Regions from separate parts of the Phytohabitans kaempferiae genome, predicted to be linked through region 2. Evidence: riboswitches for the same ligand, from Rfam matches in the RefSeq annotation. Region 2 holds a riboswitch; the other holds the start of a gene.

Region 1 (5,583 bases), on a different contig from region 2:
CTGCACGATCCCAACCACCTCACCGCCGACCAGGTCCAGGAGCTGCAGCGCCTCACCGAGCAGGCGCTCGCGCGAAGAGGCTTGGCGGGCAGGCCGCGGACCATGGCGACGGTCACGATCCCGGTCATCGTGCACCTGATATCCGCGGACGCCACGCGTGAAGGGGGCAACATCCCCGACTCGATGGTCACGGCGCAGATCGACGTGCTGAACGCGGCCTACGGAGCGGTGACCGAGTTTGCCTTCGAGCTGGTGCGGATCGACCGGGTCGTCAACCCCGCCTGGTATCCGATCATCTACCAGTCGGCGGCCGAGCGGGAGATGAAGGCGGCGCTGCGGGTCGGCGGCATGGAGACGCTCAACATCTACGTCGCCGACCTCAGCGACAGCCTCCTCGGCTGGGCGACCTACCCCCAGCCGGCCCTGGATGCCAGCGACGGCGTCGTCATCCTCGGCGAGTCGCTGCCGGGCGGGACGTCACTCCCTTACAACGAGGGCGACACCGCTGTGCACGAGGTGGGGCACTGGCTCAACCTCTTCCACACCTTCCAGAACGGCTGCACAGAAGACGGCGACCTCGTCGACGACACGCCCGCCGAGGCATCCCAGGCACGCGGCTGCCCCGAAGGGCGGGACACGTGCACGGAGGACCCCGGCGAGGACCCTATCCACAACTACATGGACTACAGCACGGACGCCTGCATGTACGAGTTCACACCCGACCAGGCGTCGCGCATGCTGAGTGGCTGGGACGCATTTCGTGCACCATAGTGCGCGCGGGCTCGGCTGAGGGCTCGGCCGACGCCGCGGACGGGTCGAGCCACACCTGCACAGCGGGCCGGGCGGGCGGCTCGACCGCGAAGGGCGTGGCGCCGTTGCAGCCGTGGCGGGCGACCATCGCGACGTCGACCGAAAACTCGAACAGCCGCCAGTCGACCTGTGGCGCCGCCCGGAGGTGGCCGGCCAGGCGGGCGACCTTGGCGCGGTCGGTGACCACGGTCGCGCGGCCGGCGAGGTAGGCCTCGTCGTCGCTGTCTTCCGGCGGAAACGAGTGCAGCGCGTATCGCCCGTCGCGCTCGAGGTCACGCCGCTTGGGCGAGTCGACGACGAAGCAGTAGAGCCCGTCGTCTGTGATCACCGGCGAAACCGGATGCACCCGCGGGCCCCCGTCGGCGCGCACGGTCGCCAGGTAGCCCAGACCAGGGCCGTACTGCTGCATGAGGGCGCGGACAGCCTCCGCCAGGCGGGGCTCGTCGGCGCGGAAGTCGGACCAGGATGCCATGGCAGCATTCTATCGAACATACGTTCGACCGTGGTGGGAATCCCCTATGGTGTGTTGATGCTGCTCTCCGACCGTGACCTCGTCATCGAGATCAAGGCGGGCAACCTGGCGCTCGACCCGTTCGAGCCGGCGCTGGTCCAGCCGTCGAGCATCGACGTGCGGCTCGACCGGCTCTTCCGCGTGTTCAACAACCACCTGTACACGCACATCGACCCGTCAGTGCAGCAGGACGAGCTCACCTCGCAGGTCGAGGTGCCGAGCGGCGAGCCGTTCGTGCTGCATCCCGGCGAGTTCGTGCTGGCCTCGACGCTGGAGGTCATCTCCCTCGGCGAGCAACTCGCCGGCCGGCTGGAGGGGAAGTCGAGCCTGGGGCGGCTGGGGTTGCTCACGCACTCGACCGCGGGCTTCATCGACCCCGGCTTCAGCGGCCACGTGACGCTCGAGCTGTCCAACGTGGCCAACCTGCCGATCACGCTCTGGCCGGGCATGAAGATCGGCCAGCTCTGCATCTTCCGGCTCTCGTCGCCGGCCGAGCATCCATACGGCTCGACCGTCTACGGCTCGCGCTACCAGGGCCAGCGCGGCCCGACCCCGAGCCGCGCGTGGAAGAACTGGCGCACCTGGCCGACCTCGCGATAACGACAGCGCCTGAGCCCACCAGCGGCAGGAAACGCCCTCCCACCCCGGATGGATGGGAGGGCATCTCCTTTTACTGGCCGGTGCGGGTCGCGTGACGGGGGAAACACGCGACAGGCGCGGCCACGGGGGGCGGGTAACGCTTATCCGGGTCGTCCATAGCTGTGGATCGGCGCGGCGTTGATCGTGCGCATCTTGATCGGCACGCCCGGCTTGGACGCGTCGACGATGTAGCCACCGCCGACATAGATGCCGACATGATGCAGGTCGCTGTAGTAGAAGACGAGATCGCCGACCTTGAGGTTGCTCCGGCTCACCGACGGCACCGAGTTGCGCTGGCGGGCCGCGTTGTGGGGCAGGCCGACGCCCGCCGCGCTCCAGGCCTTCATCGTGAGGCCGGAGCAGTCGTACGAGTTGGGGCCCTCGGAGCCGAACACGTACGACTTGCCGATCTGGGCGCAGGCGAACTTGGCCGCCTTGGTGCCGGCGCTGCCGTCGTACGAGACCGGGCAGGCGGCCGGGCGCAGTGCACCGACGCCACCGCCCGCGCCGTACGCGTCGAGGCGCATCTTCTCGAGCTTGGTGATCTCGGTGTCGATCTGCTTCTTCTTCGCCGCCAGCTGTGCCTCTTCCTCGGTCAGCTGCCCGACGAGCACATCCAGCGGCTCCTTCTGCGCGGCGTAGCGCTCGCGAAGCTCGACCACCTGCTGGATGTCCGCCTGCGAGCGGCGGGCGAAGACGTCGAGTATCTCCAGCTGGTTGGCGAACGTCGTGGGCGACCCAGTGGTGAGGATCGCGTTGAGCGCGGAGAAGTTGCCGCCCTTGTACTGCTCGGCCGCGTACTCCCCGACCTTCGCCATCGCGAGGTCGATCTGCAGTTGGAGGGGGGCGATCTTCTTGGCGAGCGCCTGCGCCTTCTCCCGCTTCACCGCGAGGTCCTGCCGCGTCGCGTTGTGCTTCTCGGCGATCGGCTCGAGCTTGACCCACGCCTCGTCGATCTGCTTTTCGATCTCGGCAGGTGTCGGCTGGGCGCGTGCCACAGTGCCGGTGGAAAGCACGGTCGCGATGGCGACGAGAGCGGTGATTACGGTGCGACGCGCGGCATAGCGTGCCACCGGAGCCGTTACTCCTTCTCCCTGGGCCGCCTACCGGGTTAGCTGACGGGTTCGGGCGGGAGAGCGCGCCCTACCGCTTATCGCGGATTCACCCCGAGGTGCTTGGGTCCCCGGCTCGTTTCACTCCGACTCGGCGGGCTGAGCCGTGGTCTCCCACGCTGGGAGGCCGACCTCCGGCTCAACGATCCCCAAGGGTAGGAGCGGCGCATTCGCCCGCGCAAGCGCTGTGGACAACCCTTTCGTTGCGTATACCAACCGGTAGCGCCGCGTGTATCGAAACGGTCCCGGTCAATGGCCGGGAACACATCGCAGAGGTTGGCCCTCCACCGATTCGAACGGTTCGGAGTTCACAGTGGACACACTTAGTGGCACTCCGATCGCTCCCCGTCGCACGATCGACAACTCACGGGCCCACCGGCGCGTCATGTGCATTCTGTGCAAGAGTGCTCGATTGTGGAGATTCGCGGCTAGACGGACATCTCCTCGCGGGAGGATGAAGCTTTTTTGCAAGCACGCCACATCTCGCGCAATCTATTGACGCCTATCGGCGGGCGGGCCAGGGTGAGCCCATCCCCCGAACGGAGGTCCTGATGCACAACCTGACAGCGCGCATCGCCCTCACTACCGTGGTGGTCGGGGCGGCGACCCTCGTGCCGGCCACCTCTGTCCCCGCGTCCAGCCCTGCCGGCGGCGACACCAGGCAGCGGGAGTACGCGGCCGCCGCCACCGAGTACGGCGTGCCGGAAAGCGTCCTGCTCGGCGTCTCCTACCTGGAGTCGCGCTGGGACGCCAACGCCGGCACGCCGAGCACCAGCGGCGGCTACGGCCCGATGCACCTCACCGACGCCGAACACGTCGTGTCACTGCCCGGCGGCAACCACCACGACCACGACGGGGAGGACCCGCGCGGCGACGACAGCCGCCCGGCCCGCGAGGTCGACTCCGGTCGCATGCCGGCACCGGCTCCGGAGGCGCTGCGGACGCTCGACCGCGCCGCGGCGATCACCGGCGCCTCCGCGGAAGCCCTGCGCACCGCCCCCGAGGCGAACATCGCCGGCGGGGCGGCACTCCTCGCTTCGTACCAGGAAAGCATTGGTGGACCGGTGGGGAGCGCGAGCGACCCCGCGGCCTGGTATGGCGCGGTGGCCAGGTACAGCGGCGCGGACAGCGCCGACGCCGCGGCGGCCTTCGCCGACGAGGTCTTCGCGACGATCCAGGCCGGCGCGAGCCGGGTGACCGACGACGGGCACCGCGTGACGCTGGCCGCGCGCGACGTGCGCCCCGCCCGCAGTTGGCTGGCCAAGCTGGGCCTGCGCGAGCTGGCCCGCCCCGACGGCCTAGAGTGCCCCACCGACATCTCGTGCGAGTGGATCCCCGCGCCCTACCAGGACTTGGGCGGCAGCGATTACGGCAACCACGACAAGGGCAACCGGCCGCAGCAGCAGAAGATCGAGTACATCGTCATCCACGACACCGAGGGCTACTTCCAGCCGTCGGTCAACCTCGTGCTCGACCCCACGTACGTGAGCTGGCACTACACGCTCCGCTCGGTCGACGGCCACATCGCCCAGCACGTCAAGGCCAAGGACGTCGGCTGGCACGCCGGCAACTGGTACGTCAACGCGAAGGCGATCGGCCTCGAGCACGAGGGCTTCGCGGCGCAGGGCACGTGGTACACGGAGGCGATGTACCGCACGTCGGCCAAGCTGGTGCGGCACCTCGCGCTGCGGCTGGGCATCCCGCTCGACCGCAACCACATCATCGGCCACGACAACGTGCCCGGCACCGTCCCCTCGACCGTGCGGGGGATGCACTGGGACCCGGGCCCGTACTGGGACTGGGCGCACTACTTCGACCTGCTCAAGGCCCCCTTCCGCACGACGGGATGGCCGGGGAGCGGGCTGGTGACGATCGACCCGGACTTCGCGACCAACAAGCCGGCCTTCGTGGGGTGCGGTGGCGACCCGATCGCGCCCTGCCCGCCGCGCGGCTCGTCGGCGGTCGTCCTGCACACCGCGCCGGACGCCACCGCGCCGCTGGTCAGGGACATCGGGCTCCGCCCCGGCGGCGAGAACGCCACGATGCACGTCTCCGACCACGGGGCGCGGGCCTCGGCCGGGCAGACGTACGCGGTGGCCGACCGCCAGGGCGACTGGACGGCGATCTGGTACCTCGGGCAGAAGGCGTGGTTTCACAACCCCCGCTCGGCCCCCACGGCCAAGTGGGCCACCGGCCTCGTGGTGACGCCCAAGGCGGGGAGGGCGACGATCCCGGTGTACGGGCGTGCCTACCCCGAGGAGGCAGCCTACCCGGAGGGCGTGCCCTACCAGGCGATCACGCCCTTGCAGTACACGCTCTCGGCTGGGCAGCGTTACGTGGTCGGAAACGTGCTGCCGAGCGAGTACTACCGGGCGGTGACCTTCGACGGCTCGTCACCGGGCGACTGGACAGTCATCCGGGGCGACAAGAGGTACATCCAGGTCCAGTTTGGACACCGCGTCATGTTCGTCGACCTGGCGGACGTGGACATACGCGCCTCCTTCCTCTGAC
Region 2 (5,583 bases):
AGGCGACCGGGTACGCCGAGGAGGTCTGCCGCCGCGCGCTCGCCGAGGCGGAGGGCGACCTCAAGGTGGCCCTTGTGGCGCTCGTCTCCGGGGCGGGCGTGGCCGAGGCCCAGGGCGCGCTGGTGCGCTCCGCCGGCCAGGTGCGTGGCGCGCTCGCCGCTCTCGCCGAAGGCCCGAGCTACCCCTGAAAGTGCCCGCGCGGGGGTCACCCGACGTGATCGCGGCCACGCCCGGGATGGATCCGCGGCGGCCCCGAGTTAGGTGTCATGTGACCCGGGTAATCCTCGATCAGACGGTGAACCACCTACGGCGTACGTGCGTACTGTGAAGTGACGAGGATCGCAGAGAGGTAGTGACCCGGATCGCTGTGTGCCACGGAGCCTGGATGGTGTCATTATTCGGGCGAAGTGCGCGCAGCGGCCGCCCAATCCGCCACCGGGTCTGCTCCCAAACGCCCTGATGAGGGCAGTGCACAGCAAGTATGCACCGCACTCTCAGCTAAGACTCAGGCATTCGTGACACTTTCGACTCAGCAGATGGAATCCCTTACGCGTCTCATCTGTTGTGTAGGTGTCAGCACCGCGGGGGATAGCGGAGATTACGGGGGAGGGCTGATGAACGTGGGGACCGCACGCAAGAGAGCAACAGGGGCGAGCGAGGGGATCGTGAGCAACGTGGAAAGCAATGTGGTGATGCGCACCGACGAGGTCGCCGAAGAGCGCGACCTGGTTGGTGTCTACCTACACGAGATCTCCCGGACGCCACTGCTCGACGCCGCTACCGAGGTCGACCTCTCGAAGGCCATCGAGGCCGGGCTGTACGCCGAGCACCTGCTCGACGAGGGGCAGATCCCGAAGGGCGTCGGGCAGGAGGAGCTGGAGCGCATCGTCTTCGAGGGCGAGCGCGCGAAGGATCTCTTCATACGGGCCAACCTTCGGCTGGTCGTGTCGATCGCCCGCCGCTACGTGCGGTCGGGGATGCCGATGCTCGACCTGATCCAGGAGGGCAACACCGGCCTGGTGCGCGCCGTGGAGAAGTTCGACTACGAGCGCGGTTTCAAGTTTTCGACCTATGCGACGTGGTGGATCCGCCAGGCGATCAGCCGGGCGATCGCCCAGCAGGAGCGCACCGTGCGGCTGCCGGTGCACCTGGTCGAAGACGTCAACCGGATGCGTAATGTGGCTCGCCAGCTGACCCGCGAGCTCGGCTCCGACCCGGAGCCGGAGCAGATCGCGGTGGCGCTGGGCGTGCCGGTCGAGCGGGTGCACGAGCTGGTGCGCTGGTCGCAGGACACCGTGTCGCTGGACACGCCGGTCGGCGACGACGGCGACACCAACCTCGGCGACCTGGTGGCCGACAGCGACGCGCCGTCGCCGGAGGAGGTCGTGCTGACCGCCCTTGAGCGCCAGCGCATCGAGGGTCTGCTCAACCACCTCGACGACCGGTCGGCCGGCATCATGCGGGCACGCTACGGCCTGGAGGACGGGCGCGAGCACTCGCTCACCGAGGTCGCCTCGCGCTTCTCCCTCTCCCGTGAGCGGATCCGCCAGCTGGAGATCCAGGCACTGGGCCGGCTCCGCGAGCTGGCTCGGGCCGAGGGCCTACAGGCCGCCTGACACCACCCCCATCAGCCCACCGAGCGGTCGGCGTCCACATCGGACGCCGGCCGCTCGTCTGTCCCGAGGGCCCGCGCCCGGGCAGCCTCTTCGGCGCGGGGCGCGGGTCTCGCGGCTGCCGGTGACCAGCGGCCGAAGGGACCGCCGGTCAACCGGTGAACTCCGGTGGGCACTAGGCCCTAGGCCGGAACGGCGACGGCGGTGTCTTGCGGGAGCCAGGAGGCGGCGGTGCGGGCGTAGTAGGCCCACCAGCCGACCAACGGCCCGTAGGCCGCGCGCAGCTCGGCCGGGCTGGGCGGGGGATCGCCGTAGAGCCGGCGGGCCGCGTCTTCGAACTGGGCCATCTCCAGCGGGACGTCGTCGGGACGGCCGAGCACTCGCAGGAGCAGGGCGTGCGCGGTGAAGGTGCCGATGCCCGGAACGGCGAGCAGTGCCTTGCGCACCTCGTCGTAGGGGCCCGTGCGCAGCCACTCCTCATCGAGCGCGGCCACGCCGTCGACCACCTCGCGGACGCGGGCGGCGCGGAGCCGGCTGCCCGCGAACCGGATCAGGTCGCGGTCGTCCAGCGCGGAGACGGTGGCGAGCGAAGGGAAGGCGACGTGCTCCACGCCGTCGAGCCGGAGCCGTGGCCCCAGCTCGGCGGCGACGCGGCGCTTGCGGGCCGCCGCGTACCACTGCGTGCTGCGCTGGATCAGTGCGAAGTAGACGGTGCCCTCGGCGAGCGAGCCGAAACGCACCTGGTGCAGCCCGTGTGCGGCGCGCAGCAGCGTGGCCATGGCCGGGTCGCGCTCGGCCACGTCGAGGAAGCCAGTGAGGTCGTCGTCGAGGCCGAGCCACCGCCCGACGGCCTGGTGCACCGCCGCTCGCTCCCCGGGTGACAGGTGGCGCTCGGCGTGGAGCGTGACTGCGGGGCCGGAGCCCGGGGCGCCGGGGCCCACCTCGGCGACCACGGCGTCGGCGCCGAGCAGGAACGCCTTGCGCACGCGGCCGCCGGCGATCACGTGGCCGCCGGCGGTGGGCGCGAAGCCGGCGAGGGCGCGCAGGGACAGGTCGAACGAATACGGCTCGGCGGCCAGGCTCACGGCCGTGCTCGCATCGGTGCGCTCAGTCATGCCCCGACGGTGCGCCCGCGGTACGACACTTCCCGCCGGCCCGGTACCTCGCCGATCAGGGATTCATGCGTCGACCAAGGGCAGGAGACCGGCGTGTCCGCGAGCGAACCGCGATCCCCTGTCCCTGATCGGCGCAGTTGAAGATTTTTCGGGCGGGTCAGCGGACCCGGCCGTAGCCGTACGGGTTCATCATGTCGACCGACGCCAGCTTGACGCTCTCGCCGAACGTCGGCGCGTGGATGACCTTGCCGCTGCCCACGTAGATGGCGACATGGCCGAGGTCGCGGTAGAAGACGAGGTCGCCCGGCTGGAGCGAACCACGGCCGATGTGCGCCACCGCGTCCCATTGCATCGCGGCGTTGTGCGGCAGTTGCTTGCCGGCCGCCCGCCACGCGGCGAGCGTGAGCCCGGAGCAGTCGTACCCGTTCGGGCCGTCGGCCGCCCACACGTAGGGCTTGCCGATCGCGTCGTACGCGAACCGCACCGCCACGCCGGCCTTGCCGGAGACGGAGGGGACGGTGCCGGTGTACTTGCCGCCGCTCGGTGAGGTGGCCGCGCCGTACGCCCGCTCCCGCATCTCGTACAGCTTCTTGAGATCCGCCTCGATCTTCTTCTTGCCGGCCGCGAGCTCTTTGAGCTGGGCGGTCTGCTTGGCCTGCGTGGCGTCGAGCTTCGCCTTCTCCTCGGTGTACCGCCGCTCGGCGGCCGTGAAGCCGGCCAACTGGCGCTGGCGGTCGCGGGCGAGCTGGTCGAGCATGCCGAGCCGGTCGGCGAGGGGGCCGCTCCCGTCGAGCAGCGCGCTCGCGGCGCCCACCTGCCCGGTGCGGTACGCCACCGCCGCCATCGCGCCCACCTCGGCGTCAGCCTGGGCGAGCTGCGCCTCGAGCGGGCCCATCTTGGCGGCCAGCTCGGCCGAGGCGGCCTTGGTCTGCTTGAGCTGCTCGTTGAGCTTGTTGTACGCCTCGACGACCTTCTCCAGCTCGGTCGACGCCTTGTTGATCTGGTCCGTCAGCTCGCTGGGTGACGGCTCGGCCTGGGCCGCCGCGGCCGGTACGGTCAGCCCGAACCCGAGGGCGACCAGTACGAGGGCGCGCAACAGCTTCCGCGCGGAAGACAAACGGTGACCTTCTTCCCCAACGCCGCCTACCGGGTTAGCTGACGGGTTCGGGCGGGAAGATCGCCCTACCGCGGCTCGCGGATTCACCCCAGTGCAGAAGGTGGGTCCCCGATTCGCAGACGGAGCGTGACCGTCGTGCGATTCGGCGGCACCGGACCGGCGCCACCCGGGGGAGTGACTGACGACCGGACCAGCGGCTCCAACCTAGCGCCGGGGCCGGTTGGGCGAAAGTGGCCTGAGGGTGACTTGTGACTGACGCCCGCCAATAAGCGAAATGTCGAGGTCACTCATAGTGATTAGTTCGTGGATCCGAGTGACGTCGCCGTAAGGGTGATGGGTGATTTGTCGCTCTACGCGTTGGGTGGGCGACGGTGCCGGTAAATCGGACATGGGGGGCGGAAAGTGGCGCCGTACCGCTAGGAGACCGCTTCCAATCTGCCAGGTGGCTGATTGCGCCCCTTCCCTCGACTAGATGGCATCTCGCACAATGGCAACAGGGCCCTTGGGTCGCGCAAGCGGCAACGCAGTTTGAAGGCGGCACAGAGCTCTGATGCGGCACTGGAGCGCGAAAGACGATCGGCACCTGGCTGCCACCAGGTGCCGATCTCAAAGACCACCACACCAGCCCGCCTCACGAGCCGTAGGAGGCATGCAGTGCAGACTACTCGCTACCCCGCGCGGTCACCAGCACCACAGCCTGTAACACCAGTAGACGTAACAACCCCGAAATCAGTCGGCCCGCTCTACCAGCGGCCGGGCATCGTGGTGACGCGCGACTGGTTCATCGTCGGTGGTCGGCGTTTTCCGGTCGGCGAGTTGCACCACCTGCACACGGCACGGGGCCCGCACCATCAGCTCACCGTTCGGTCGGTGACGGTGACCGCGATCGTGCTGGCCGCCATCGGGGTCGCGCTCGGCGTGACCACCGATTTCAACGATCTGAGCGCCCAGGCATATCTGGCGCTCACGGCGGTGGCGTTCATCCCATTCCTCGTGGCGACGATCGGCCACCGCCTGCGGCCCAGGGCCTTCGAGCTGTGGGGCGAGTTCCGCGGCATGACGGTGCTGCTCTTCAGCAGCGACGAGGAGCGGCAGTACGGTCAGGTGACCCGGGCACTGCTCCGGGCACAGGAGGCCTACCGGCTCGGCGGCCTGGCCGAGCCCCTGGTGACGGTAAACATGTGGCGCATGCGTCCATAGGAGAGACTTCGCCCGAAGTTCGGCAGCCGCCCGGCAAGGCGGCAGCAGTGACCGGATGAAGGGCGCAGGTGGGGCCGGGGGGCCACACCGATCGTGGGCGGGCTCACTCGAGCCCGCCCACGATCCGTTTGATCATCTCCTGGGTCTCGGCCGGGCTGAGCGCCATCTCGCGCAGCCGCTCAAACTCGTGCCGGAACGGCCGCACCAGGTCGGGCTGGTCGACCACGTCGTCGGCGAGGCCGTTCTCCACGTACATCACGACGTCGGACGGGTCGGGAAACTCGAGGATCGCGAACGGGTTGGGGAATCCGTCGACGCCGGCGGCGAAGGGCAGCACCTGGATGGTGATGTTGGGCTGGGCGCCCAGCGACACGAGCCGCTCCAACTGCTCGCGCTTGGTGCGCGGGTCGTTGGCGATGCGCCGGACCACCGCCTCGTCGATCACCGCGGTGATGTGGGGCGGGTCGGCCTTGTCGAGCACCTCGCGCTGGCGGGCGAGCCGCACCTCCACCTGGCTCTGCTCGTCGCCACCGGGCTG

What was found. A riboswitch is a leader RNA that binds a small molecule or an ion and turns the genes downstream of it on or off. The one in region 2 is predicted to bind cyclic di-AMP.
Region 1: linked by a shared signal. The riboswitch ahead of ACFFIA_RS34955 (C40 family peptidase) and the one ahead of ACFFIA_RS31885 (C40 family peptidase) in region 2 are both predicted to bind cyclic di-AMP.

The regions. Positions count from the first base shown of each region.
Region 1 covers NZ_JBHLUH010000077.1:38,991-44,573, forward strand. The annotation lists gene ACFFIA_RS34940 (zinc metalloprotease) at 1-771, shown strand, start outside; gene ACFFIA_RS34945 (pyridoxamine 5'-phosphate oxidase family protein) at 713-1,282, opposite strand; gene dcd (dCTP deaminase) at 1,340-1,921, shown strand; gene ACFFIA_RS34955 (C40 family peptidase) at 2,062-3,033, opposite strand; cyclic di-AMP (ydaO/yuaA leader) riboswitch at 3,046-3,179, opposite strand; gene ACFFIA_RS34960 (N-acetylmuramoyl-L-alanine amidase) at 3,624-5,582, shown strand.
Region 2 covers NZ_JBHLUH010000068.1:116,321-121,903, reverse strand. The annotation lists gene murQ (N-acetylmuramic acid 6-phosphate etherase) at 1-188, shown strand, start outside; gene ACFFIA_RS31895 (sigma-70 family RNA polymerase sigma factor) at 615-1,616, shown strand; gene ACFFIA_RS31890 (DNA-3-methyladenine glycosylase family protein) at 1,796-2,728, opposite strand; gene ACFFIA_RS31885 (C40 family peptidase) at 2,886-3,845, opposite strand; cyclic di-AMP (ydaO/yuaA leader) riboswitch at 3,854-4,003, opposite strand; gene ACFFIA_RS31880 (DUF6232 family protein) at 4,443-5,045, shown strand; gene ACFFIA_RS31875 (helix-turn-helix domain-containing protein) at 5,149-5,583, opposite strand, start outside.